3 regions of the Laceyella putida genome follow, and region 2 is predicted to be linked to each of the others. Evidence: riboswitches for the same ligand, from Rfam matches in the RefSeq annotation. Region 2 holds a riboswitch; each other region holds the start of a gene.
The links. A riboswitch is a leader RNA that binds a small molecule or an ion and turns the genes downstream of it on or off. The one in region 2 is predicted to bind S-adenosylmethionine.
Positions count from the first base shown of each region.

Region 1: linked by a shared signal. The riboswitch ahead of ACFQNG_RS08460 (homoserine dehydrogenase) and the one ahead of metH (methionine synthase) in region 2 are both predicted to bind S-adenosylmethionine.
Region 3: linked by a shared signal. The riboswitch ahead of ACFQNG_RS05895 (2,3-diketo-5-methylthiopentyl-1-phosphate enolase) and the one ahead of metH (methionine synthase) in region 2 are both predicted to bind S-adenosylmethionine.

Region 1 covers NZ_JBHTBW010000021.1:4,116-11,538, reverse strand. Annotated here, with positions in the region: gene ACFQNG_RS08470 (nucleoside recognition domain-containing protein) at 1-519, opposite strand, end outside; gene rlmD (23S rRNA (uracil(1939)-C(5))-methyltransferase RlmD) at 613-2,001, opposite strand; gene ACFQNG_RS08460 (homoserine dehydrogenase) at 2,183-3,499, opposite strand; SAM riboswitch class I at 3,583-3,696, opposite strand; gene ACFQNG_RS08455 (fumarylacetoacetate hydrolase family protein) at 3,786-4,793, opposite strand; gene ACFQNG_RS08450 (MGDG synthase family glycosyltransferase) at 4,898-5,998, opposite strand; gene ACFQNG_RS08445 (small, acid-soluble spore protein, alpha/beta type) at 6,136-6,417, opposite strand; gene ACFQNG_RS08440 (superoxide dismutase) at 6,686-7,297, opposite strand; gene ACFQNG_RS08435 (HAD family hydrolase) at 7,420-7,423, opposite strand, start outside.
Region 2 covers NZ_JBHTBW010000005.1:38,895-46,317, forward strand. Annotated here, with positions in the region: gene pfkB (1-phosphofructokinase) at 1-753, opposite strand, end outside; gene ACFQNG_RS01535 (DeoR/GlpR family DNA-binding transcription regulator) at 750-1,508, opposite strand; gene ACFQNG_RS01540 (hypothetical protein) at 1,892-2,170, shown strand; gene ACFQNG_RS01545 (DUF2085 domain-containing protein) at 2,185-2,523, shown strand; gene ACFQNG_RS01550 (helix-turn-helix domain-containing protein) at 2,820-4,148, shown strand; SAM riboswitch class I at 4,199-4,310, shown strand; gene metH (methionine synthase) at 4,389-7,423, shown strand, end outside.
Region 3 covers NZ_JBHTBW010000015.1:97,049-104,471, reverse strand. Annotated here, with positions in the region: gene mtnK (S-methyl-5-thioribose kinase) at 1-1,106, opposite strand, end outside; SAM riboswitch class I at 1,177-1,340, opposite strand; gene ACFQNG_RS05905 (carbon-nitrogen family hydrolase) at 1,442-2,224, opposite strand; gene ACFQNG_RS05900 (pyridoxal phosphate-dependent aminotransferase) at 2,331-3,518, shown strand; SAM riboswitch class I at 3,579-3,737, shown strand; gene ACFQNG_RS05895 (2,3-diketo-5-methylthiopentyl-1-phosphate enolase) at 3,803-5,044, shown strand; gene ACFQNG_RS05890 (2-hydroxy-3-keto-5-methylthiopentenyl-1-phosphate phosphatase) at 5,041-5,703, shown strand; gene ACFQNG_RS05885 (methylthioribulose 1-phosphate dehydratase) at 5,700-6,350, shown strand; gene ACFQNG_RS05880 (1,2-dihydroxy-3-keto-5-methylthiopentene dioxygenase) at 6,363-6,875, shown strand; gene ACFQNG_RS05875 (hypothetical protein) at 6,918-7,112, opposite strand; gene ACFQNG_RS05870 (M24 family metallopeptidase) at 7,363-7,423, shown strand, end outside.

The DNA.
Region 1 (7,423 bases), on a different contig from region 2:
TTTGGCCGCCACGTACAGGGCCGTGAGCAAAATATCCCCCCAACCGCCCGCATGGGCAGCTTGCTCTGCCAATGACACGGCGCCGTGCCTGATGACCTCTTCCCCTCCATGCCACACCCAATGAATGAGCAAGGCGCTTATCACAGCCAATCCCATCCGCACCAACACCACAATCCAAGTCGATACGCCTACGCGCCGGCAGAGCGCCGATTCAATAAACATGTTGTGTGAGAAACTGAGCATGATCGCCAAGATAAACGCTTGCTTTACTGTCAAATCAATCGCTGATAGCGCGCCCAACGCCGCATAGAGATTCAGCACATTGCCCAACACCAGCGGAATGGCCGCTTCCCCACTCAGTCCGAAGAAAGACATCAAGGGGGTGATGAGCTCAGTCAACCACCCCAATACCGGCGTCTGCTTGGCCACTTGAACGGCAAACGCAATCGGGAACACGATTTTGCTCAACGTAAGTGAGGTTTTGATGCCCGATTGCCACCCTTTTCTCCAATCAATCATTCGGTTCAATCTCTCCCACCCGCCTTTTCTGTATGGAAATGAAATAGATTTGAGTTTGCTAACAGGCAAAAATCTCTCCTCTAAGATTTGATCCTATCCTTCCACAAGCTCACAAACCGTTTCCACATGCGCCGTCTGCGGAAACATGTCCAACGGCACAACATTGGCGATACGGTAACCGCTCTTTAACAGCAGGGCGCAATCTTTGGCCAATGTGGCCGGATTGCATGAAACATACACGATCCGCGGCACTTTGACCCGCAGCAATGTATCAAGCAATGGTTGACCCAACCCTGTGCGCGGCGGGTCTACTACAATCACATCCGGTCGCAATCCTTCCTTGATCCATTTGGGCAACAGCGTTTCCGCCTCACCAACATGGTATTCAGCGTGGGTAATCCCGTTTAACTCCGCATTTTCCTTGGCATCGGCGATCGCTTCGGGAACCGTGTCCATTCCGATGACGCGCTTCGCCCCCTGCGCCAGCCACAGGCCGATCGTCCCCACACCGCAATAAGCGTCAATCACCGTCTCGCGGCCCGTCAGATGGGCCGCTTCCTTGACGGTCTCGTATAGTTTGATCGTCTGGATGGGATTCAATTGAAAGAACGCACGGGCCGATAACAGATAAGTCAACTCGCCCAATCGTTCAGTCAACTTTTCCTGGCCCCATAAGAGCCGGCTTTCCGTGCCAAACACGAGAGACGTTTTCGCCGGATTGTAGTTTAACACCACACTTTTCACTTGAGGCAGTCGTTTCGTCACTTCCCGCACAAAGGCTTCTTCCTCAGGAAATGTTTTCGTCCGCGTGACAAGCACTAATTGCACCTCTTCCATGGCAAAAGCAATCCGTCCCACTAGATGCCTTAACGTGCCCCGATGTTTCCGCTCGTCGTAAATGTCTATTCCCAACTCTTCCACAATCCGTCTCGCTTCACTTAACGTTTGGTTAAGGAGGGGATGTTGGACCATGCATTCACTCACATCCACCAAGCGGTGAGAAGCGGCGGAAAACATCCCCATGGCCACTTGGGTGCCAATCTGCCGCAATGGGAGTTGCGCCTTGTTGCGGTAGGACCACGGCTCATCCATCGTAATCGTCTCCCTGATCGGCAGGTCCCTCAAGCCGGCGTATCGGGCAAAGCTCTCCGCGACCAACTCCCGTTTTAAGCGTTTCTGCATCCGCCGGTCAATATGTTGCAATTGGCACCCGCCACACTCCCGATACACCGGACAGGGCGGTTCCACCCGATAAGCCGATTTTTTCTTTACCTTTAACAGTTTGGCTTTGGCAAACTTGGTTTCCACCTGCGTTACCCGAGCCACAACCGTTTCACCCGGCACCGCGCCTTCCACAAAGACCACTTGCTTTTGATAGTGACCCATGCCTTCCCCATTGATGCCAATCCGGCGGATCGGGACTTCGATCACCTCTCCCCGTTTCAGGCGAATCTGTTTTCCTTGTTTGGTCGACTTGTTCATCCAACGTTTTCCTTTCCTTCTGATAGGTCCACTAAATCTATTGTACCCGAAATAATTTTTAAGCGCAGGAAAAAGGAATGTTCATTGGTAATATGGTGTTACCATCCTGACAGATGGAATCATCCCACACAGTCGTCCCTAAAAAAGACGGCCACCCAAGGCGCCGCCTTTTTGCTAACACTTATTTCACCCCAGCCGCCGCCTTCGCGAACGGAACCACATCTGCGGCGAAAAGCGCTTCGCCACCCAGCACAGGGCGATTGATCACTCGCGTCGTCTGCCAGCCCAACTCTTTAAACAGCTCGCTTTCTCCATCTTTCTCCAACCCCCTGGCGATAAAAGCCAACCAAGTGGTCTCTTCCTCCCGCTTCGTTTCCCATGCGTATACGGCCACGCCGGCCTTCTTCAAACGTTCGATCGCTTTGGTCGCCGACCCCTGAAGCGAAGAAATCTCCAAGAAATGAAAGCGGAGGCCGCCTTCGCTCGCCCCATCCAACAATGGACATCGCACAGCCTTGGTTAAGGATTGTCCCGACACCCGCCCCAAATTGCACAAGTCTTCCACCACGGCACTGGCTGTTGGCTTCTCACCGGCCCCTTGTCCAATCAAAGTCAGGTCTTGGATAAAGTCCCCTTCAACGTGGACCGCATTGTACACATCATTCACGCTCGCCAATGGATGGTTGAGCGGGAGCAAGGTCGGATAAACGCAACACGCTACGGGGCCATTCTCGCCAAATTGCTCAGCGGAAGCGAGCAACTTGATCGCAAATCCCAGCTGATGGGCAAGGGATAATTCGACAGGGGTCACATCCGTGATGCCTTGCCGCTGAATTTCATCCACAGTCACGCACACATCAAAAGAGAGTCGGGACAAGATGGACAACTTATGGGCGGCATCGATTCCCTCCACATCTGCCGTCGGGTCCGCTTCGGCATACCCTTTTTGTTGCGCTTCCGATAATACGTCCTCATAAGTACGACCTTCTTCCTTCATCTTAGTTAAAATAAAGTTGGTCGTTCCATTTAAAATGCCTGAAACCTTGTAAATGCGATTGGCTTTCAAGAAATGGGAAACGGTGCCGATGATCGGAATGCCTCCGCCCACACTGGCTTCATACGACAATTGCACCCCATGCCGCTTCGCCCATTCCCGCAATTCTTCTCCATGGCGAGCCAATAGCTCCTTATTGGCGGAAACAATATGGCACCCTTTTTCCATCGCTTGTCGCAAATAGGTACGGGTTGGCTCCACTCCACCCATCACTTCGATGACCACATCAATCTCACGCGCCAATACATCTTCAAAACGAGACGTCAACAAAGCTTGTACCCCTTCAAGCTGCCGGTCTTTATGGATGTTGCGCACCAAAATCGCCTCAACCGTTACCAACATTCCTGTACGCCTAGCGATCACGTCCTGATTGCTCTGGATCATCTTCCATACTCCAGTCCCTACCGTTCCCAAGCCAAGTAGAGCCACTCGTACCTGTTTCATCCCAATCCCTCCAAATAGGTAATAAATATAAAAAACCCTCTTCTGGATAAGAAGAGGGTTTTTACACGCGGCCAAAACCATTCCCCTTATCTCTCAGTGCCTTCAACATGCACTGCAGGATTTGGCACCTTCCGGTAAATACACACCGAGGTTGCCGGGCTTCATCGGGCCAGTCCCTCCGCCGCTCTTGATAAGAAAAGAAAAACTGTTAATATCAATTTTCCGATATTTTAATACATTATGGTCCAATATAGGAATATTGTCAACATTGAAATGAGACAACTTCCTATATGATCCGATTGCGCAATATGCCCAACCGTTCTATCTCCAGTTCCACCACATCGCCCGGCTGCAGATAAGGATGGATCTCCTCGCCCAATTCCAACAGGCAACCCGTGCCAACCGTTCCCGACCCGATGACATCCCCGGGGACCAGTTCGCACTCCGCCGAAGCCCGTTCAATCATTTGCGCAAAGGTCCAATGCAAATCCTTCACATTCCCCCGGGAAAGCTCTTTTCCGTTGACACGCGCGCTCATTGACAGTGCCCAGTGTTCACCTTCGCGACAATCCTCCAACTCATCCGTTGTCACCAAATAGGGGCCCAGTGATGTGGCAAAGTCTTTTCCTTTCGCCGGTCCGAGGCCGACCGCCATTTCTTGCCGTTGCACATCCCGCGCACTCCAATCATTCATGATCATGAACCCTGCGATATGGGAAAGCGCCTCGCTCCGGGCGATGTTTTTGCCTTTTTTGCCGATGACGCAGGCGATTTCCAATTCATAATCCAATTGTTCGGTATAAGCCGGTTTTTTTAGGGACATCTCCGTTCCAACCACGGCCCGATGGTTGGAAAAATAAAAAACGGGAATCTCATACCATTCGGGCACCATCTTCAACCCCCGCTTTTGGCGGCAGGTCAAAACATGGGCCTCAAACGCGTAAAAATCGCGCAAACTGGTCGGCAACGGAAGGGGCGAAAACAGATCCACCTCTTTTAAACTTAAGGCAACCGGTTCCCCTTCCACCTTCAAATTCAACCAATCTCTCTGCCCCAAAGCGGAATCCAACTGCTGCAAAAAGTGGCGCTCCGATTCACTCCGCTCCAGATAGGTGAGCATATCCGTGGCGAGACGGTAAGGAAAGACGAGGTTTTGCTTCATCTCCAAATACGACTGGGCCAACCCGACGTCGATCACATGGCCGTCCCGCACCCAACCCAAACGCGCCAACACTCCATCCTGTGCCTGAATATTGAGTTCATCCGCTTTAACCATATAGGTAACCAACTTCATCCGCATTTCCCTCCTTCCATTTACAATATTCCAAGGTCGCTCCATTTAGCAAGCGGTTTCACCCCGCCCATGCGTTGCCGGAGCAAAAAGAAAAACAGACTTCGTCACAAAGTCTGTAAAATGGAGGTTTTCGCTTTTAATGTCTCTCTAACGATTTGTTTGCTGGCATCCACCGACATCAACGACTCAAACCGCTCTTTCATCCGCCCCACTTGGATCGGCGAATCGAACAGTTTGGCCACTTGCAAGCGGATGGTGGATGGACGCGTAATCATGGCCACCCGGTGATGCAGGAGATACTGTTGATTCGCTTCTTCCTGCCCTGGGAAGGCCTCAAACAACAGCATGGGCAACCGTTTGGATATCGCTTCGCTAATCGTCAATCCGCCCGGTTTGGTAACCAATAGATCCGCCGCGGACATCCATAAGGGGATATCGGTTCGAAACCCTTCAATCCGTATATGCGGCGCGGTAAACTGCCGGGTCAACCGTTCATGCAGCGTCCGATTCTTGCCCGCCAAAACGACAAACTGCAGATGGGTTAAGCTTTGCAACTCATTCACAATCTGCTCTAATGGACCTAGACCGGTACCTCCGCCCATTATGAGAACCACCGGACGATGGGAAGACAACCCCAACCGACGGCAGGCCTCTTGTTTGGAGACATACTCATAAAAAGACGGATGAACCGGAATTCCCGTTTCAACCAAAGTGAGTCCCGTTTTCCACTGAATCCGCTCAAATTGATCCTGGTTGGGCAACCTTTTGGGGACACACAGGACATGCGGCACCCGCGCGAGCCAAATGGGATGCAACTCATAGTCCGTCACGACCCCCACCGTTGGAATCTGCTCGCATTTGCCTGGACACATGAGCAAACCAAACGGATGGGTGGTTACGATTTTGGTCGGTTCCGTCGCACAGATCAGCTGATTCAGCTTTTTGCGAATGGACCAGCCCATCTTTTCGATCACTTCACTGGAAACATACCGGATGACTTTATTATGATGAGTCCAATCATATAAATAATAGTATAAGGTCGGAAATTTATTTAACATGCCATGATACCCAGATTGCAACAGGGGATGAAAACTGTTTGGAATCAATTGCAGAAGATCGACGACTTCTGCCGTAACAGCTGGCTGTTTATTAAATTCGCTGGCCAAAGCTTTTGCCGCAGCGTTGTGGCCTGTCCCAAATCCCATTGAAAGCAAGAGTATGCGTTCGATGGCACTCCCCTCCTTAACCCATCTATCCCCATTATACTTCGCGCTTCATCCGCATCTATAAATCTAATGATTTCTTAATTAATCTTAACTGACTATTAATACAAGCCAAACCGTCATTTTTGCTTGTCCGCCATCGCACTTTGCGCCATGCGGATCAGCTCTTTCACCATATTTCCACCGATGGCGCCGCCGATTTTGCCGGCGTCTTCCGCTTTCAGCTCGCCATTCCCTTGCTCCTTAAGCGGAATATCCAGTTGCTTGGCTACTTCCATACTTACGTCATCTGGGCTCGTTATATTCGTGCCCAATACCTTGCTCATCACATTCGTCTTGAACAAGTCCATTTCCTGTCTTGCATTTGGAATCAATAACCTGTTTTTTCTTCTGCGTGCCATTGCACCCACCTCCTGTGAAATTAGTTTGCGATAGCACGCAGCCAAATATGAGGGTGAAACCATTTTTTTATTCTACACTTTTTGCTTATCCCACGCAAAAATGCCCACATGCTCTTATGGTATATACCGCATCCCCTTCACCTGCAAACTTAAAATCACTGCTTTCACAACAAAAATGAGGTTTGGAACATGATGCCGTCAGCCCTGGCAAACAAAAAAAGCACAACCTGCTTGTCAGGTTGTGCTTCTGAGGGCAAGGGCCCCGTCATTATCCGCGTGCTGCGAGATAACGCTTGTTCACTTCCTCCCAGTTTACCACGTTCCAGAAAGCGTCGATATAAGCTGGGCGTTTGTTTTGGTATTTGAGGTAGTAAGCGTGCTCCCACACGTCCAGGCCCAGGATGGGGGTAGCGCCTTCCATTAATGGGCTGTCTTGGTTGGGGGTGCTGGTCACTTCCAATTTGCCATTTTTCACAACCAACCATGCCCAACCGCTACCGAAGCGTTTCACTGCCGCATCGGTAAATTGTTGTTTGAAGGCATCAAAGCTGCCGAAGGTGTCTGCAATCGCCTGACCCACTTCACCGGTTGGCTCACCGCCGCCATTGGGGCTCAAGATTTCCCAGAAGAGGGTGTGGTTTGCATGGCCCCCACCGTTGTTGCGAACAGCCGTACGAATGCTTTCTGGCAAAGCATTGAGGTCGGAGATCAATTCTTCCACGGATGCAGCGCTCACTTCATGCCCTTCGAGTGCCGCGTTCAGGTTGTTAACATACGTCGCATGGTGACGGTCATGATGAATCTCCATCGTCTGCGCATCAATATGCGGTTCCAATGCATCAAAAGCGTATGGCAGTGCCGGTAATTCGAATTTTGCCATTGTGAAACCTCCTATGTAAATATGTCAATGGTTGAACTAAGAGCTGTCAACATAGGTTACCCTTTTTTATTATGCAAAAAACTCATAATGTTAGTCAACGAAGTCGCCTAAAAACTTGCGCCTCAG
Region 2 (7,423 bases):
GGAATCTCCGGCACCGACGGAGTTCACCACGGTGCCGCGCGGAGCGGTGGAGCGATAGACGCCATCGGCGGTGAACAGCAAGGCGACTTGTTCCGCCATGGAAACAATCACATGCGTGATTCCCTGGGCCAACAGTTTTTCACCATAAGGGATGATTTCGTCGATCGTCGTGAACGTGGTGTTAAACAGCTCCCCCAACTCATGGTGATTGGGCTTGATCAGGAAAGGCTGGTGCCGGACGGCACGTGCGAGCGCTTCCCCACTCGCATCGATCACCACATGAATGCCGCGCTGGCCATAAGACATGAGCAGCTGTTCATACAGATTGGACGGGAGCGAACGGGGGATGTTGCCAGCCAATACCAACATGTCCCCGACTTGCAGTCGCTCCAGCTTTTTCATGAATTGTTGCAGCTGTTCAGGTGTGATCGAGGGGCCTTGCCCGTTGATCTCCGTTTCCCCGCCTTTGTCTTTTAACTTGATATTGATGCGGGTGTGTTCAGGAATCTGGACAAAGTCATGGGCCACTTGTTCCTGTGCAAGCGCTTCCCTGATATAGGTGCCGGTGAACCCTCCGATAAAGCCGAGCGCGGTCGTCTCCACCCCGATCCGCGTCAGGATGCGGGAGACGTTGATCCCTTTGCCGCCCGGATACTTGTGTTCATGTTCCATGCGGTTCAATTGATACAGTCGCAATGAATCGACATGGACAATAAAGTCAATCGATGGATTAAGCGTAACAGTATATATCATGACTCTACCTCAAATACATGGGTCTTTTTCTGATAGGTTTCCCGTTGCTCATCCGGGAGTTGATCGGTAATGATGTGCATTTCTTCGATGTCCGCGATTTTGGCGAACGATACTTCAAAAAACTTATGCCGGTCCGCCACGACATAGGGCTGGCTGGACAGCCGCAAGGCCGTTTTTTTGATTGTGGCTTCGTCGGGGTCCGGTGTGGTGTAACCCAGCTCCAAGTCAATCCCGTTTGTGCCCAAAAAACATTTGTCAAAGCGATAGTTGCGCAGTGATTCAAGTGCCATGCACCCAATCATCGCGCGGGTGGAGGGTTTCATCATGCCCCCGAGCAAGTAGGCGCGAATCTGATGCTCAACCAACGCTTCCAATTGGGCAAAGCCATTGGTGACGACCGTGATGTTTTTGCCCCGCAGATGCGGCACCATTTCCAGCGTGGTGCTGCCGGCGTCAAGATAGAGGCAATCGCCGGGTTCTACCAACGAAGCGGCCAAGGCGGCGATCCGTTGCTTGGCTTGAAGGTTTTTGGTTGATTTTTCGGCGATGCTGGGTTCAGTTCCCTTGGTTTGCAACTGGGTGGCCCCTCCGTGGATGCGTTTGAGAAGGTGGCGCTGCTCCAGTTCAATCAAATCCCGCCGGATCGTAGATTCGGAGGAATCAGTCGCTTGGACGAGCTCTTGCAATTTGACTACGCCCTGTTGTTTCAACAGATTCAAAATAACTTGGTGACGTTGTAGTGTAAGCGTATTCACTCACCTCTCTTCTCCCTATATTAGCGAAAAGTTTTCAATCAATCAATCATAATCTATCATTTTCTATCAATTTCCTTCATCGGGTGACGGGTTTTGAGCGCTGCCATAGCAAATACATCAACCGATAAAATGTTTTGAAATAGATATTTTAACCTTTTGTAACCAATCTATCATAAGTGAAAGTGGGAAAATGTTTACTGTGAAAAGAATGTTATTGATAAAAACATGACTGTATGTCGTGTGCGAATGAAGATAGAAAGGGTAGTCTAGAGGGGGCTTGCTAGCCTGAGCAGTTATGATAAAAAAGTGAATCATCTGTCATGGGCGGCTACTTTTACCATGTGCCGCGCCAAACGAACAGTGGCAAGAAAGGGGGAAGTCGTTTGTTCTTTGTGTGCTTGACGCTGATTTTGCTGGTGGCGGTCGCCGCGGGCATCTTATTCACGCAAGGGATGGTGATGGAAGGGGGCGTCTGTTTGGCGGTGAGCATCGCTCTCTTTATCTTGTGGCTTTTCTTTTATTCGCGTCTTCGGAAGAAGAAGCGGGAAGATGACGGGCTGAGAGGCTGCCTCGACTGTCTTGACTGCCTCGATTGTTCCGCGGATTGCTCCACCATGCACCCGTTTAGACGCATGGACTGTGACTGTGTGGATTGTACATAGAGGAGGGGAATGCGGTGAACCGTTGGCTTCACAGGTTGATGATCGTTCCCTGCCATCGCAAACCGGAGCGGTGTTTTAATATGGGCGGACAACCCTTGCCCATTTGCGCGCGTTGCACGGGGATATTGCTGGGGTATTTTTTTATTCCGGCGATGTTATTGATCACACCCCCACTCCCTTGGGCAGTGGGGATGCTGGCCCAGCTTCCCATGCTCATCGATGGGGGAACGCAGTCGTTGGGCTTGCGGCTGAGCAATAATGGGGTCCGTGTTGTGACGGGATTGCTCAGCGGCTGGGGGTTGTCTGTCATCGTGGTGGCAGGAGCCCGGGGATTGGTTGAATTAATCAAATAGCCCCAAAACGGTAAGTTTGTCGCGACGCTTCATTCTATTGGAACGATGGTTGTTGCAGTAAAATATTTCTGTATTGGAAAAGAGACGAAAATAAAGTCTCTTTTTCCTTCGTTTTTTCAGATTATTCCTCTTTTTATGTGTTATTGCGGAGCGATGAAAGGGTAAGAATTAAAAAATGAAGTCTATGGAAAAAATTACACTCCTTAATTTGGAAATATTTATATGTTTATTCCTTTATAAAATGAAATAGATGGAGTAATATAGAAATAACAAGTATTCGGAAAGGATAGGTCGCGATGAACATTTTGGAAATGAGCGAAGTTGGCAAATATATCCGTAAAGTGAGAAAAGAAAGAGGATTGAGATTGGAGGACCTCTCTGACGAGCATATTTCCACAGCTACGATCAGTAACATTGAACGTGGCGTTCCCCATGTGAATAAGGATAAAGTCCTTTATCTCATGAACAAGCTCGGCCTCGATTTGAGTGAAGTGCCTGACATGGTCGAAAAGGATACGGGCAGCATCGAAAGTTTGCAGGTGAAGTTCACCGCGATCGAAACCATGATCCAACTTGGAAACACTCAACGTGCTTTGGCTCTTTTGTCCGATTTATCCGATGAGGTTTTATCACAACATCAAGCGACAATCCACTACCTGAAAGGGCGGATTCATTTGGCGAAACGGGATTGGCGCAAAGCCGAACGGGAGTTGAGTGAAGCGATTCGCCTCGCTTACCAGGACCCTTATTCGCCCAAAGCCAATCTGGAAGCGGCCAGTTACTTATGCTTATCAGAATGCCGCGCGCAGCATAAAGACTGGGAACAGGTATTGAAATATGTCGAACGGGGTTTGGATGCTTTGGTGGGTGAAGAAGAAAGCTTCGAACAAACTCCTGTGAAGCTCTCGTTGGCCCGCATTAGAAGCTTGCACAAACTGGGACGCACGGATGAAGCGTTGCGCGGAATTGAACAAGTGTGGACACGGCTGCCTGAGATCCGTTCGCGCCAGCTGGTGATTCAGATGTATACGATCAGAGCCGAACTCCTGCGCGAGATGAAGCTTTATCAAGACGCGATACGCTATGCCCGTGAAGGGAGCCAAATCGCTGTCAGCAGCAAAGAATACGATGAGATGTTCCATTTATGGTCGGTATTGGCCCATGCATATAAGGAAGCGGGCCAATTGGTCGACGCGGAGACGGCTTTCGAATTCGTGCTGGAGCTGGGAGACTACTTGAGCAATAAAGAGGAATGGGTGCGAGCGATCTGCTCCTTGGGGCAAGTGTATCTCATGCAAGGGAAAATGGAACAGGCGAGAGAAACGTTGAAACAAGCCTTGGAACTGGCGGAACGGATTCATCATGGCATGTTGACGAGCGCGGCGCTCATCTTGCTGGGACAAGTCATGAAAAATATGAACCATTACCTGGACGCGATTGAATATTTTAAGCGCGCGGGGAAAGTGGCCGACAAAAACAAATGCAAAGAGAGCGTGTACCTGTGCTATTATGAACTGGCAGATTGTTATGAAAAAATGGGGGACGTGGAGAAGTTCAAAGAAGCGACAGAACGGATGTACCGTACGCAAAAAGAAATGAACAAATCGCGTCGGATCTTTGAATAACCATTGACATAACATAGAAATATCGGTATATTATTAGAATATAAAATGATCTCTTATCCAGAGCGGTGGAGGGACTGGCCCGATGAAACCCGGCAACCTGTTGGATCATGCCAATGTGGTGCTAATTCCAGTCAGAGAGTTGATCTCTCTGAAAGATGAGAGCTACAAGTGAGCGGCTAACACCTTTCATCTTTCGGAGATGTGAGGTGTTTTTTATTTTTAGCAGAGGATGGGATAGGCATGGGTAAACAAAGTGTGGTTGAGCGAGTGAAAGAGAAGATCCTGATCTTGGATGGCGCGATGGGGACGATGTTGCAACAGGCGGGACTGACCGCGGAGGATTTTGGTGGAGAAGCCTTGGATGGATGCAATGAGATGTTGAACCTGACCCGGCCTGATGTGATTGAATCGATCCATGATGCCTATTTCGCCGCAGGAGCCGATATTGTGGAGACCAACACGTTTGGCGCGACGCCCGTGGTGCTGTCGGAGTATGAAATTCCTGAATTGACAGAAGAGATCAACTTGGCGGCGGCTCGGTTGGCCGTGAAGTCGTGCCAAAAGTTTTCCACTCCGGAATGGCCGCGCTATGTGGCCGGGGCGATGGGACCGACGACCAAAACCCTGTCCGTCACCGGGGGAACCACCTTTGACGAGTTGATTGAAGGGTATTATCGGCAGGCGAAAGCTTTGATTCAAGGCGGGGTCGATTTCTTGCTGTTGGAAACTTCGCAGGATACGTTGAACGTCAAAGCGGGAAGCATTGGGATTCAGCAGGCATTTGCCGAGCTGGGCGTGGAGCTGCCCGTGATGATATCCGGCACGATTGAGCCGATGGGAACGATGCTCGCGGGGCAGACCATCGATTCCTTTTACATTTCCATCGAACATTTAAAGCCGTTTGCCGTGGGGTTAAACTGTGCGACGGGACCCGAGTTTATGACCGACCATATCCGCTCATTGGCGGGCATGGCGCGGTGTGCCGTCAGCTGTTATCCCAACGCCGGATTGCCTGATGAAAACGGGAATTATCTGGAAACACCAAGTGCCCTGGCCCAAAAAGTGGCGGAGTTTGCGGCGAATGGCTGGCTCAACATCGCCGGCGGGTGTTGCGGCACCACGCCGGATCACATTCGGGCGATGAGTGAAGCGCTCAGAACCATCGCGCCACGCCAGCCACAGGCGGCCCATGCCCCGGCGGTTTCGGGGATCGAAGCGGTTTTTCTTGAAGACAATCGTCCCATCCTTGTGGGTGAGCGGACCAATGTGATCGGCTCGCGCAAGTTTAAGCGGTTGATTGCGGAAGGGAGTTATGAAGAAGCGTCTGAGATTGCGCGCAAACAGGTGAAAGGGGGCGCCCAGATCATCGACATCTGTTTGGCCGACCCCGACCGTGACGAATTAGCTGATATGGAACGGTTCTTGGCATTTGTCACCAAGAAAGTCAAAGCGCCGCTGATGATCGACTCCACCGACCCGCAAGTGATCGCCCGCGCTTTAACGTATTCGCAAGGAAAAGCGGTGATCAACTCCATTAACTTGGAGGACGGCGAGGAGCGGTTCCGAGAGGTGTTGCCGCTGGTGAAGCAATTTGGGGCCGCCGTTGTCGTGGGGACCATTGATGAACAAGGAATGGCGGTATCGCGTGAACGGAAGCTGGAAGTGGCGTTGCGCTCGCATAAGCTGTTGGTGGAAGAGTATGGGCTTGAGCCGGAAGACATCATCTTCGACCCCTTGGTGTTTCCGGTGGGCACAGGGGATGAACAATACATCGGCTCGGCCAAGGAGACGGTGGAAGGCATCCGTTTGATCAAAGAAGCGCTCCCCCGCTGCGCCACGATATTGGGGGTATCCAACGTATCCTTTGGGTTGCCGCCCGCCGGTCGCGAAGTGCTGAATGCCGTTTACCTGTATGAGTGCACTAAAGCGGGGCTCGATTATGCCATTGTGAATACGGAGAAATTGGAGCGCTACGCTTCGATTCCGGCAGAGGAGCGCGAATTGGCGGAAAGGTTGCTATTCGATACCAACCACGACAATTACGAATCCGTCTTGGCCCAATTTACGGCTTTCTACCGCGAGAAAAAAGTGGAAGAGAAAAAGCAACTCGACCACTTGACCTTGGAAGAACGGTTGGCGCGCTATGTGGTGGAAGGCAGCAAAGATGGCCTCTATCCCGATTTGGACGAAGCACTGACGAAGTACAAACCGCTCGATATCATCAATGGTCCGCTGATGGCTGGGATGGATGAAGTTGGACGCCTTTTCAACGATAACCAGTTAATCGTCGCGGAGGTGTTGCAGAGTGCGGAAGTGATGAAGGCGGCGGTGGCCCATCTCGAACCGCACATGGACAAAATGGACACGCATGCGAGAGGGAAAGTGATCTTGGCGACGGTGAAAGGCGATGTCCATGATATCGGCAAAAACTTGGTTGAAATCATCATGGCCAATAACGGCTATCAAGTGGTCAATCTCGGCATTAAGGTGCCACCGGAACAATTGATTGAAGTGGCGCGGCGTGAACGGCCCGACATGATCGGCTTGTCCGGCTTGTTGGTGAAATCGGCCCAACAGATGGTGATCACCGCGCAAGACTTGAAAAAAGCGGGTATCCATGTGCCGATGTTGGTCGGTGGGGCGGCGTTGTCGCGCAAGTTTACGGAGACGCGGATTGCGCCGGAGTACAGCGGCCCAGTCTTGTACGCGAAAGATGCGATGAATGGCCTTGATTTGGCCAACCGTCTGATGAGTCCGGATGAGCGGGCGACACTCGAAGCGGAACTGAAGGCGAAGCGGTCCAAAGCGGAAGCGGCGGCGACGGAAGTCAAAGTGAGTGTGGTTGTGGCCGAACGGCGGGTCAGTGACGTCAATCGCCAAGCGCCTATTTTCATCCCGCCGGATTATGAGAAGCACGTGTACCGCGATGTCCCGCTCAAGCAGCTCCACCCTTATATCAATGACCAGATGCTCCTGGGCAAGCACCTTGGCTTAAAAGGGAATGTGGCGGAACTTTTGGCCGCTGGAGATGAAAAGGCGCGCCAATTGAAGGAGCAAGTTGATGAAGTGTTTGCTTTGGCGGCAAGCGAAGGGTTGATCCGTCCGCAAGGGTGTTATCGGTTCTTCCCGGCGCAAGCAGATGGCGACACCATCTTGATTTATGATCCTGAAAATCATGACCGCGTCATCGAACGGTTCACCTTCCCGCGGCAAACGAAGGGATCTTACCTCTGTTTGGCTGATTTTGTGCGTCCCGTGGAGTCGGGGGAGATGGA
Region 3 (7,423 bases), on a different contig from region 2:
TGCAATGCTTGGTCTTCAATCGAATCGAGATCGGCGACATGGGCCAAGCCGATCGTTCGGCGGATCACTTCACAGCCTGCGAACCCGATTGCATCTTCAAGCACTTGGGCAAAGAAATCCTCTTCCACCCCGGCCACTTGCATGTAGGCCTCTTGCCCTTTGCTGTGCCACAGTTGGCTGAACTGCTCGGTGAAATGGGTCCAGGTATCTTCAATCACATTGAGCAGATACGCTTGGAACTGTTGCCGTTTATGCTGGTCTTTGCTGTGATGGAAGTGGGAGAGATAACTGAGCGCGAGATTGGCGAAGAATTGCCCGATGTCAAAGCCGATTGGACCATAATAAGCGAATTCCGGGTCAATCACTTTGGTTGAATCAGTCGTGACGAAAATGCTGCCAGTATGCAAGTCCCCATGCAGCAAGGCTTCCGCGCGCGTCAGGAAGGCATGCTTCAACTTGGCCGTTTCCCGCTTCAACGTTTGATCGTTCCACAGTCTCTCGACAGAGGATTTCAATTCTTCAGGGAAATCATTCGTATCATGATTGAAGAAAGGGTCTGTAAATACCAGGTCTTCTGTGATTTTGCAAAGTTCAGGATTGATAAACGCCTTCACTTGCTCCTTTTTGACAAAGGGATGAAGGAAAAAGTCACTGGTATGAAACAAGGTTTGCGCGAGGAATGTGGCGATGTGTTCCGCCAACTTGGGGTAGACTTCCCCTTGGATCAAGCCTTTGCGCAGAATGAGATGGTCGGAGAGATCTTCCATGACCGTGCAGGCCAATTGCCTGTCTGTATGATACACTTTGGGAACGAGTGCGGGGACATATTCTCCCGCTTTGATGAGCGCCTCACTCTCGATCCGCGCGCGGTCCAAGGTGAGTGGCCAGCTTTCGCCAACAACTTTGGCATAAGGAAGGGCTTGTTTGACGATCAGCGACTTGCCCGTGGCGGGTTCAACCAGATGGAAGACATAGTTTAAGTTCCCATCTCCGATTTCTTTTATCTCCAATTGGTTCACATCATCGAAGTGATTTAATGGCGCAACGACTTGAACCACTGTTTCCGTTGTCAATGCTTCATACGGTTTTTTTGTTTGCAGGCTCACTGGAAGTCCTCCTTCAGGGCATATAAAAAGAGCCTCTTCCTGTCAGAGGCTCGGATCATACGCTCCAAACCTCTTATCTCGCAAAATCATCGTTTTGCTGGAATTAGCACCGTGCCTTGCGTGGTTTGCACCACGGCTCCTCTTGTGTTGACGAGGTGCCCCATCTCGCGATGGTATTACGGTCGGTTGCTGGGCTTCATCGGGCCATTTCCCTCCACCTGCTCTGGATAAGAGACTACTTCCATATGCCGTTGTCTTAAGATTGTTAATGGAATAATACACTTTTGTGTAGAAGATTGTCAACAGAATAAATTGATTGCCTGTGGTGGTTCGGCTTAATACAAATCCGGACGACGATCCGTGAAGATGGGGATTTGTTTGCGGATGTGGGTCACTTGATCCAGGTCGATCTCCGCAAACAAGGTTTGTTCGTCCGCCCCCGCTTCAACCACGATCTCCCCCCAGGGATCGACGATGAGCGAGTGGCCGGCAAAGGTGTTGTTGGGATCGCTGCCCACCCGGTTGCATGCGACGACATAGCATTGATTTTCGATGGCCCTGGTGATGAGCAGATTACGCCAGTGGGAGAGTCGCGGCATCGGCCATTCCGCGACGACGAACAACACGTGCGCACCGGCGACAACATGTTTCCTGATCCATTCGGGGAAACGGATATCGTAGCAGATGACCCCAGCGCAAGGGATGCCAGCCAGCTCAAAGGAACCCATGCGTTCCCCGGGCTGGAGGTATTTCTCCTCGTCCATCAGGCGAAAAAGGTGCACCTTCCGGTATTCGCCCACTTGCTCACCATGGCTGTTAAAGGCGAGCAACGTATTCCATGTGCCGGCGGCATTCCGCTCGGCGACCGAACCGGCGATGATATGGACGCCGTATTGTCGGGCTAGCTTTGCCATGAAGGCTTTCACTGTTGCCGCGTCGGAATCGGCGATCTCATCCAGGCGCGGCAAGTCGTAGCCCGTGGTCCATAATTCTGGCAGGACAATTACATCTGGATTATTCGTGGCCGCGTCGGCAATTTTCCGTTCGACCATGGCCATATTGCTTTCCGGTTGCCCGAAGGCGATATCCATTTGAATCACAGCGCATTTTAATCGCATAGGAGAAACATCCTCCCAAAAAAGACTTTGACAGATTCTCCTCAACGATATAACATAAACCATTAGAATTTCAAGAACATTTACGAGAGAGTGGATGTGAGGAATCTTGAAAAGGTTTCAACGCGCGGAAGCGCTGAATCGCCTTCCTGAACAGTTTTTCGCCCGATTGGTCGCCAAGGTGGGCCGGTTGCAGGCGCAAGGACATGATGTGATCAATTTAGGCCAAGGGAATCCGGATTTGCCCACTCCTTCGCATATAGTAGAGGCGTTAAAACAAGCTGCGGATGAACCCCAACACCATCGATATTCGCCGTTTCGCGGGCATGATTTCCTCAAAGAGGCGGTCGCCCAGTTTTACAAGCGGGAATATGGGGTGGAACTCAATCCCCGGACGGAAGTAGCGGTACTGTTTGGCGGCAAAGTCGGATTGGTTGAGATTGCTCAGTGCTACCTCAATCCGGGCGATGTCGCGCTGGTGCCCGACCCTGGGTATCCTGACTACTGGTCAGGGATCGCCATGGCCGATGCGGAGATGGCCTTGATGCCGTTATTGGCGGAAAACCGGTTTTTACCGGATTTGGACGCAATCGACGCCGAGACATGGGACAAAGCGAAATTAATGTTTCTCAATTATCCCAACAACCCGACCGGCGCCGTCGCCGATGCGGACTTCTTTGTCCAGGTGGTGCGGAAGGCAGGCGAGCGGGATGTGTTGGTTGTTCATGACTTCGCTTATGCCGCCATCGGTTTCGATGGATTGAAACCGCGAAGTTTCTTGGAGACGCCAGGGGCCAAAGAGGTGGGAATTGAGATTTACACGTTGAGCAAAACGTACAATATGGCGGGTTGGCGCGTCGGCTTTGCGGTGGGCAATGAAGAAGTGATTGAAAGCATAAATTTGCTACAAGATCATTTTTACGTCAGTTTGTTTGGCGCCATCCAACAGGCCGCCGCGACCGCGCTTTTAAGTCCGCAAGATTGTGTGCGTGAGCTGGTGGCCACGTATGAGCGGCGTCGCAATGTGTTTATCGACCGGTTGCGAGGGCATGGATGGCAAGCGGAGAAGCCCGCGGGTTCTTTTTTCTGCTGGTTGCCGGTGCCACAAGGGCATACCTCGGAGTCGTTTGCCGACCTCCTGTTGGAGCAGGCGCATGTGGCGGTGGCGCCGGGGCTTGGATTTGGGCAAGCGGGAGATGCTTATGTCCGGGTTGGCATGCTGACCAGCGAAGAGCGTCTGATCGAGGCGGCTGACCGGATGGCCAAGTGCCTATTCGTGAAAAACCCATTGACATAGTAGAGATTATATGACATAATGACAAGGAAAATTGAAAATTGAAACGGAATTATATGTTTTCTCTCATCAAGAGCAGGCGGAGGGACGAGCCCGATGAAGCCCAGCAACCGACCGTTCAACCCATCAGGTGATGGGACGCCTTTGGAGACAAAGGGGCATGGTGCAAACCATTGGCGGCACGGTGCTAATTCTTGCAGCGAATCAGCTGAGAGATGGGAGGAAGTGGAGTCTGTTGATCATCCCCTTCCTCGCGAAGGGGTTTTTTATTGTAAGGAGTTGAGCGTATGGGCCAAGTCGTGGCGACTTATCTCGTGCATGAGGCGAAGGCGGACCTGAATAAAAAAGCGGAGGGCATTGCGCTGGGGCTTACCGTTGGTTCCTGGACCAATCTGCCGGCGATAGAACAAGCCCAATTGGAGCGGCATAAAGGGGAAGTGGTGGAAGTGATCCCTCTTCCCGATGAGGAGCGCACCAATCGTTATCTCGGCGGCGAGCGTACCAGGGGCTTGATTAAAATCGCTTATCCCGCGGCCAACTTCTCGCCGGATTTGCCTGCCATTCTCACAACCGTGTTTGGCAAGCTTTCTCTCGACGGCGAGATCAAACTGGTGGATCTTGACTTATCCCCCGAGCTGTTAAAGGCTTTTCCGGGACCGCAATACGGAATCAAAGGAATCAGGGAGGCCTTGGGCGTGGCTGATCGGCCCCTGGTGATGAGCATTTTCAAGGCGATGTTGGGGCGAGACCTGTCCTACTTTCAAGATCAGTTGCGCGCTCAGGCGTTGGGTGGCATCGACTTGGTCAAAGATGATGAGATCTTGTTTGACAATCCCTTGACCCCCTTTGCCGAACGGATTCGGGCAGCCAAAGAAGTGCTGCGCGAGACGGAAGCGGAAACGGGACACAAGACGCTGTATGCCGTCAATCTGACGGGGCGCACTTCCGAGCTGAAAGAAAAGGCGAAACGGGCGGTCGATTTAGGAGCCAACGCCTTGTTGTTCAATGTGTTTGCGTATGGGCTGGATGTATTGCAAGAACTGGCTGAAGATACGGATATTTCCGTGCCGATCATGGCTCATCCCGCTGTCTCCGGCGCATTCAGCTCCTCCGCGCTGTATGGGTTGGACCGGGCGCTGCTCTTAGGCAAGTTATTGCGTTTGGCGGGGGCGGACTTCGTCTTGTTCCCATCCCCTTATGGCAGTGTCGCCATCCCCAAACAAGACGCCTTGGGAATCCATGCTCACTTGGTGAGTGGGTGGGCCGGTCTTCGCCCCGCGTTTCCCGTTCCCTCCGCAGGGATTCATCCTGGGCTGGTGCCCGTGCTAATGGATGATTTCGGCAATGATTGCGTCATTAACGCGGGTGGCGGAGTGCACGGTCATCCGGACGGCGCCGTTGGCGGCGGACGGGCTTTTCGCCAAGCGATCGAAGTCGTGTTGGCGGGTGGGGATCCGACAGCAGTGGGTGCGTCCCATCCTGAGTTGGCCAAAGCGCTTTCGCTTTGGGGTGGGGGGGTGCGGCCATGAGCAAACAACCGATTCTGTTCTGCGATTTCGATGGCACCATCACGGATACGGACAATATCATCGCGATCATGAAGAAATTTGCCCCTCCGGCGTGGGAAGCGATCAAAGAGAATGTGTTGGCCCAGCGCCAATCGATCCGTTCGGGTGTGGGGCAGATGTTTGCCATGTTGCCCGTTGCCCTGAAGGAGGAGATCATTCAGTTCGTGCTGGAACATGCGCGCATACGCCCCGGTTTCGCTGAGTTTGTGCAATTTGCCAAAGCTCGGGAAATCCCGCTGTACATCGTGAGCGGGGGAATTGACTTTTTTGTCTATCCCATGCTGGATGGCTATGTGGACCGGGAGAGCATCTACTGCAACGGCAGTGACTTCAGCGGGGAAACGATCCGCATCCTGTGGCCCTACGGGTGTGATGAGACTTGTCAAAACGATTGCGGCTTGTGCAAACCCGCGATTTTGAAACAGTTTCCGAGGGATCTGTACCACCGGATCGTCATTGGTGATTCAATCACCGATCTGGCCGCAGCGAAACAGGCGGACCAAGTGTTTGCCCGCGATTTCCTCGTAAAGAAATGCGAAGAGTTGGGCATCGCTTACACGCCGTTTACCACCTTTCATGACATCCTTTCATCTCTTCAGCACAAGGGGGTTGTGGCATGAGCATTGTGGCGCGGAAGTGGCATGAGTTGGCGGAGATCAAAGATGAGCTGGCCAGCCGGGACTTGTTTCCCGGAACCAGCGGCAACCTGTCCATTAAGGTGTGCGACGATCCCCTGACATTATTGGTCAGCGCCAGCGGCAAGGATAAACGCAAACGGACGCTGGAAGACTTTCTCCTTGTCGATGGAGAGGGGAGAGCCGTTGAAGCCACCGCGTTAAAGCCGTCCGCGGAAACGGGCATTCATGTGGAGGTGTACCGCAAGACGGACGCCGGTTGCTGTTTGCATGTGCATACGGTGGACAACAATGTGGTGTCGGAATTGTACGCCGATCAAGGTGCGATCACATTCCGCAATCAAGAGTTGATCAAAGCTTTTGGGATTTGGGAAGAGGATGGCGAAATAACCGTGCCGATCGTGGAGAATTTCGCCGATCTCCGCACGTTGGCGAAAGAAGTGGGTGATGTGATCACACCGGGAACCAAAGCGGTGTTGATTCGCAACCATGGCGTCACCGTATGGGGCAAAGATGGGTTTGAAGCGAAGAAACATTTGGAAGCCTTTGAATTCTTGTGCTCTTACCATTTGAAGATGTTGATGCTGCAGCAGTCACGGGTTTTTTCATCCACCCCCATCATCCATGTATAGGAGGACTTGATTATGGCAGAATTGCGTTTTCATGACAACGATGAAAGATTGAGCCAACCTGAAGAGGTGAGCGCATACTTAAGCAGCCAAGGCGTCATTTATGAGAACTGGGACATCTCCAAGTTGCCGACGCACTTGCGGGAAAAATACGATTTGAATGATGAGGAAAAAGCGGAGATCATTCAAGTGTTTCGCAGTGAGATCGACGATTTGTCGGCAAGGCGCGGCTATGTGACCGAGGACGTGGTATCCTTGTCCGATGCCACCCCCAACTTGGACCAATTGCTGGAGAATTTTAAAGCGGAACATCACCATACCGACGATGAAGTGCGGTTTATTGTGAGTGGACATGGCATTTTTGCGATTAAAGGATTGGATGGCCGTTACTTCGATGTGGAACTGGAGCCGGGTGATTTGATTTCCGTGCCCGAGAATTACCGCCACTATTTCACCCTGATGGCGGACCGCAAAGTGGTGGCCGTACGGATCTTTAAAACCAAAGAAGGTTGGGTTCCGATCTATTAAACGCAAAAGCAGCTTCTCTGCCTGAGAGAAGCTGCTTTTTTATTATACCTGAAACGTAGATTCCCCATCTTGAAGATCCAGATCAAAAGGATGGGGATTGGCCAGCGTGGCTGGATCGTCATTCAATTTTTTCAAGCAGGACTGGCAGACGAGGATGTTTCTTCCTTCTTTCGTCAGCCGCGCTTCGTATTTTGCCGCGACTTTTCCGCAGTGCTCGCATAAATAGGTTTTTGCCATAACGAGATACCCCCCTAAGAATTGCTCATTGTTCCGCACAGAACCAAGTGAAAAAGAGAGTCCGAGTTTTAATAGAGAGATATTTCCCGTGTTCCTCTCTCCTTAAACCAAAATCTTACCGAAGGTATTTAAATAATATTTTATGTGTGTGTGAATGAAACGTTCCAGTATAATAAAGTTAGTGAATGGATTCACTCACACCATATTTTTGAAAAATCTTGGATGTCATGGATATAGGAGTGTTTGGACGATGGAACGTAAATGGGAAAACATATCTCTGTGGTTGAAACAAGAAGGAATGGACATGGCGT